2 regions of the Citrobacter sp. MNAZ 1397 genome follow, and region 1 is predicted to be linked to the other one. Evidence: predicted binding sites of a transcription regulator. Region 1 holds the regulator's gene; the other holds the start of a gene.
The links. Region 1 encodes Fur, which represses iron uptake genes when iron is present. Its sites were predicted from a motif close to ATAATAATGAGAACNACTATCAA; they were not measured.
Positions count from the first base shown of each region.

Region 2: exbB (tol-pal system-associated acyl-CoA thioesterase) is a predicted target of Fur. The motif match lies at 1,206-1,228, and genes of this name have one in related genera.

Region 1 is NZ_JAKIVH010000001.1:2,558,691-2,561,852, forward strand. It holds gene ybfE (LexA regulated protein) at 110-403, shown strand; gene fldA (flavodoxin FldA) at 553-1,083, shown strand; gene fur (ferric iron uptake transcriptional regulator) at 1,373-1,825, shown strand; gene chiQ (ChiQ/YbfN family lipoprotein) at 1,921-2,256, opposite strand; gene chiP (chitoporin ChiP) at 2,274-3,162, opposite strand, start outside.
Region 2 is NZ_JAKIVH010000004.1:139,250-142,411, reverse strand. It holds gene metC (cystathionine beta-lyase) at 1-1,037, opposite strand, end outside; gene exbB (tol-pal system-associated acyl-CoA thioesterase) at 1,290-2,024, shown strand; gene exbD (TonB system transport protein ExbD) at 2,031-2,456, shown strand; gene L2097_RS20240 (cytoplasmic protein) at 2,657-3,127, opposite strand; gene L2097_RS20235 (hypothetical protein) at 3,120-3,162, opposite strand, start outside.

The DNA of each region.
Region 1 (3,162 bases):
TCGGAAAGCGCCCGGTCGTTGGCGTGTCCGCATCGCTGATGTATGATGGCGCGCTAATCAGCCCGGGCTATGACCCGATTGCTTGTACTTCCCGTAGTATTCTTAAATCATGGCTAAAGAACAAACGGACCGCACGACATTAGATCTGTTCGCGAATGAACGTCGCCCGGGACGTCCTAAAACCAATCCGCTCTCTCGCGACGAGCAATTGCGCGTGAATAAGCGCAATCAGCTTAAACGCGATAAGGTTCGTGGGCTTAAACGCGTCGAATTAAAACTCAACGCCGAGGCTGTCGACGCATTAAACGCGCTGGCGGATGCGCGGGAAATGAGCCGCAGCGAACTGATTGAAGAGATGTTACTGGCTCAGCTTAACGCGCTGAACAGCCAGGAAATCCTCTGAATTATCGCAAAAATTCACTTTCATGTTGCACAGAGTGCAGTCTTGCGTGATTGCAGTTTCCGCGTGCTTCTCTGATCTGCTATGATTGCCCTTATCCGTGGGCCAATCGCCACCACCATATCATTAAGTTTCAAGAGGTTATTTTACTCATGGCAATCACAGGCATTTTTTTCGGCAGCGATACCGGTAATACCGAAAACATCGCAAAGATGATCCAGGCTCAACTTGGTAAAGATGTTGCCGATGTGCATGACATTGCTAAAAGCAGCAAAGAGGATCTTGAAGGTTACGACATCCTGCTGCTTGGCATCCCGACCTGGTATTATGGTGAAGCACAGTGTGACTGGGATGACTTTTTCCCGACGCTGGAAGATATCGATTTTAACGGCAAACTGGTTGCCCTGTTTGGCTGTGGCGATCAGGAAGACTATGCAGAGTATTTCTGTGATGCGTTGGGCACTATCCGCGACATCATTGAACCGCGCGGCGCAACCATCGTAGGCCACTGGCCGACCGAAGGTTACCATTTTGAAGCGTCCAAAGGTCTGGCAGACGACAACCACTTCGTTGGCCTTGCTATTGATGAAGACCGTCAGCCTGAACTGACCGCTGGCCGTGTCGATAAATGGGTGAAACAGATTTCCGAAGAACTTCATCTGAATGACATCATCAATGCCTGATGTTGTTTGGCGCAACCTGCTGGTTGCGCCTGATTAATAGATAAAAGCGATGGAAATAATTGCTACAATTTTTTAACTTTTTTCTCCAGCGCTGTACAATGACCCCTGATTAAAACGGGTAACACAAAGGACTTTGTTGACGCTACCACGTTTTATAAGCTTACTTTACTTGAGGACTTGCAGTTTTCATTCAGGCATGGCAGTTCTATAATGAGACGCATTATCCCAGGTGCATTCCTTGTAGCTTCCCAACGGGAAGTGAATCGTTTAGCAACAGGACAGATTCCGCATGACTGACAACAATACCGCATTAAAGAAGGCCGGCCTGAAAGTCACGCTTCCTCGGTTAAAAATCCTGGAAGTGCTTCAGGAGCCGGAGAACCATCATGTCAGTGCGGAAGATTTATATAAGCGCCTGATCGACATGGGCGAAGAGATTGGGCTGGCGACGGTGTACCGTGTGCTTAACCAGTTCGATGATGCCGGGATCGTGACCCGCCATAACTTTGAAGGCGGTAAGTCCGTCTTTGAACTGACCCAGCAGCATCACCACGATCACTTAATTTGCCTGGATTGCGGCAAAGTGATTGAGTTCAGTGATGACTCTATTGAAGCGCGTCAGCGTGAGATCGCGTCCAGACACGGTATTCGTCTGACTAACCACAGTCTGTACCTCTATGGCCATTGCGCCGAAGGCGACTGCCGTACTGACGAAAACGCGCACGAAGCCGCTGAGAAATAATCATCAGCTTCGTAAAAAAGCCAACCTCCGGGTTGGCTTTTTTATTTCTGACTTTACCGCATAAAAAAGCCCGCCGAAGCGAGCCTTTGATACGGTTAATTTACCGCGTTATGGTGATGAATCTCCTGCCAGATCTGGTCACAACGGGTTTTCACCGCCTGCCCGTTTCCGGTATGCGTCGCTTCAAGGCATTGCTGATAATCCAGCGTGCGCACACTCTCTTCCTCCGCAAATTGCTGGTGTGCTTTCTCTTTGCGCAGAACATCCAGTACGCTTCTGCACGCCGCCGTTTTCTCCGGTGAACCTTCTGCCGTATTAATACAGGCGCTGTAAGCCTCTTTTAATCGCGCATCTTCCTTTGGCGCCTGCGGCTGTTGCACACAGGCGGCAAGTCCCAACGTTAGCAGGGCAAGTAATATTGGTTTCATCATCATGGCACTCCCTGGTATTAGAAAATATTCAGCGGCGCAATGACGATAAACTTCACGTCACGTTCGTCCTGGAAGATGTTGTTATATCCACCACCCCAGCTCGGAATATTGGAATGGTTATCATATTGGGTGAAGTGCAACTTGAATAACGTGCCTTTTGCCATCCCTTCCTGCACGGTGTAAAGCAGGTCGAGGCTATACGCTGACTCTTTAATGGCGTTGCCCGCATCGTAGTATTTGTCGCCAGAGGAGACAGTAGACGGTTTGGCATCCCAGCCATAGACGTACGATGCGCCAACCGCCCAACCAGGCAGATTCCAGCCTTTCAGGTCATACATGGCGCCGACAAAGACGGATTTCTCGTTATGGGCGTTAAAGTCAGAACGGTTGTCCCACCAGATATCCAGGCGACCATTGGAAGAGCCATACCGTGGCGTCATACGTGAATTGAAATAGCCCTGGCGACCATCGGCTTTGACCCAGGTTCCCTCAAGGCGTAAATCCACCGGACCGACCGTATAACCAAAGGTGAGCGCCTGTAACCACGCGGTGCCGTCGTAAATATCATTGATGGTGTTGTTATCGGCCTTGTCGCGCGAACCATAGAACTGATAACTGGTGGAAAGCGGGTTCCCTATGACGTCAAACTTATAGCTGGCTTTGGCAAAGTATTGATCAACGTAACCTTGTGCCTGACCAAATGCGGCTTCAAGGAGAAGGTTGTTTTTAAAATCGTACGATGCGCCCAGAGAGTGGACGTAGTCGATTTTACTCACGCCATCGTTCTGGTAGAAATGATCCGTTTCGTTATACCACGGCGCTTTGTATTCATTGGCCCACATATACGAGAAGCTCAGCGCGCCGTTATCATCGTAATCCAGTTTTGCGCCGGCTTCCGCCCCCTGA
Region 2 (3,162 bases), on a different contig from region 1:
AATGATTCATACCCGCCCCAGGAGTAGGCCATGCTGAACAGCGAGAAATTATCGAGGTAGGCTGCCATCTCTTCATTGTTAAGACGCTTGTTCAGAATGAAGGAAAACAGACCGCTGCTGCCGTTAAAATCGCGCTTCCAGAACTCATGTCCTTTGCTACCTGGCAGCGCCGGATGGTTAACCTGCGCGACTTGCGGGTGCGAAGCCAGCCACTGTGCGATTTTCAGGCTGCTTTCATGATGTTGACGCAGGCGTACGCCAAGGGTACGCAGGCCGCGACTGGTCATATACGCCGTATCAGCATCGACCATTTGCCCCATCAGATAGGCATTCTCGCGCAGTTGATCCCAACAGCGGGCGTTGGAAACCGCGGTACCAATCATGCCATCAGAGTGACCAATCAGGTATTTGGTGGCTGCCTGAATAGAAATATCGATATCGAACTCAAGCGCCTTAAAGAGAATGCCCGCAGCCCAGGTATTGTCGATCATAATGATCGCCTCGGGCGCAACGCTTCTGACTGCCTGCACGATTGCCGGCACGTCATGGACTTCCATGGTTATCGAACCTGGTGATTCGAGGAACACGATTTTGGTATTGGGCTGTATCAGACGCACAATGCTTGCGCCGATCATCGGGTCAAACCAGCTGGTGGTTACCCCGAGTTTGGCGAGGATTTTGGTGCTGAAATCCTGTGTGGGTTCATAGGCCGTGTTGGTCATCAGGATATGGTCGCCCTGTTCGACAAACGCCAGAATGGTATTGGCTACCGCGGCTGCGCCGCAGGGGAAAAGAGCACAGCCTGCGCCACCTTCCAGCTCGCACATGGCTTCCTGTAACGAGAAATGGGTCAGCGTGCCGCGACGTCCGTAAAAAAGCTCGCCCTTCGCGCGGTTGCGCGTGGCCTGCTTTTTCGCCTCGACCGTATCGAAAACCAGAGAGGAAGCTCGCTGAATAACGCTATTCACCGAACCCTGCGTGTATTTTTTGCTGCGCCCCGCGTTAACCAGAGCAGTATCAATATGCTTCGCCGTCATGTTCGCTTAACCTGTTTTTATACGTCTGGATGTCCAGACTACCATGAATGCCAGGTGATGCATCGATACCCGTTCTGATAAAGCATAAAATTTTATGAATATTCAGCTATGAGACTTTTTTACTGCGTGAGCGCAAGGAAAACGCGGGGATATTACGGCAGTATGTAAATACTAATGAGAACTACTATCAATTCGACGATGTTTTGATATTATTATGCTCAGATTTTGTGATATGCGTCGTGGAGATACACAGTGGGTAATAATTTGATGCAGGCGGATCTTTCCGTTTGGGGTATGTATCAACATGCCGACATCGTAGTAAAAATTGTGATGATCGGGTTGATGCTGGCATCAGTGGTCACCTGGGCAATCTTCTTTAGTAAAAGTGCTGAGATGATTGCGCATAAACGCCGTCTGAAACGTGAGCAGCAATTATTGGCCGATGCCCGTTCGCTGGATCAGGCCAGTGAAATTGCCTCCTCTTTCCATGCCAGAAGTCTGAGTACGCAGTTACTTAACGAAGCCCAAAATGAGCTGGAGTTGTCCGCAGGTAGCGAAGATAACGAAGGCATTAAAGAGCGTACGGGCTTCCGTCTGGAACGTCGCGTTGCCGCTACGGGCCGTCATATGGGCCGTGGCAATGGTTACCTGGCGACTATCGGCGCCATCTCCCCGTTTGTGGGGTTGTTTGGTACCGTATGGGGTATCATGAACAGCTTCATCGGTATTGCCCAGACGCAGACCACTAACCTTGCTGTGGTCGCGCCGGGTATCGCGGAAGCGCTGTTGGCGACTGCGATCGGCCTGGTGGCAGCGATTCCTGCGGTGGTTATCTATAACATCTTCGCCCGCATGATCGGCGGTTATAAAGCGACGCTCGGTGATGTTGCCGCACAGGTTCTGCTGCTGCAAAGCCGCGACCTGGACCTGGCTGCCAGCGCCTCTGCAAAACCTGTCCACGCCGCCCAGAAACTACGAGTAGGTTAATGCCCCATGGCAATGCGTCTTAACGAAAACCTCGACGATAACGGCGAAATGCACGAAATCAACGTAACGCCGTTTATCGACGTTATGCTGGTTCTGCTGATTATCTTCATGGTGGCCGCGCCGCTTGCGACGGTAGATGTGAAAGTTAATCTGCCGGCTTCTACCAGCCAGCCGCAGCCGCGCCCGGAAAAACCGATTTACCTGTCCGTAAAAGCGGATAACACCATGTTTATTGGCAACGAGTCGGTGACCGATGAAACGATGGTTACTGAGCTCAATGCTGTCACCGAAGGGAAGAAGGATACGACGGTTTTCTTCCGCGCAGATAAGACCGTTGACTACGAAACCATTATGAAGGTGATGGATACCCTGCATCGCGCGGGATATCTCAAAATTGGCCTGGTCGGAGAAGAGACCGCAGCCGCGAAGTAACCCTCGCGTTTGCTTATTAAGGCTGGCCTGTGGGCCGGCCTTTTTCATTTCAGGATCCCGCTCAGCTAACGCTATAACGCATTATTTTAGGGATGTTTAATTTGCACTTAAGAATGTGTAAATCATTAAACGCGGGGATTATTCAGTGAATAATCAAATAGGGTGAATAATTATTGATAGTAACAGGGGGGATTATAAGGTTATTTCTGCGCTTGCGCAGGCTCTGAGGTGAGGGGCGTTACAGCGTCTTCTGGCGTGGTTTTTTCCTCAGGCGCGACGGTAGTCACAACTGCGGTACGGTATTCTGCATCGGCAAGTTTGCGGCTGATACGCAGGGTTGCTGTCTCTCTGGCAAGAATATGCTGGTAATTGGCTTCCAGTCTGGCCATTACTTTTTCCAGCAGGTCAGGACGTTCCTGCACGATAGCGTTAATGGTCGCACCATAGATCTCTTCTTTCACCTGAAAAGCATAGATTTCCCGGCGATTTTGCCACTTCAGGCGCACGAGGGCTGCGGGGATGGAGATGAGCTCATGGGCAATGCGCTGGATAGTGGCATTCTTACTTTGAATGAGCGCATCAATATTTTGCTTTAAGATAAATTCGTCGCTGGGTTGATTGTCTAAAGTCAAATAAACGTCGTTATTATCTATTTTCTCCACGTCATTCATCCCCTAGTTTATAAAACAAAGGCGTATCTTTTTCG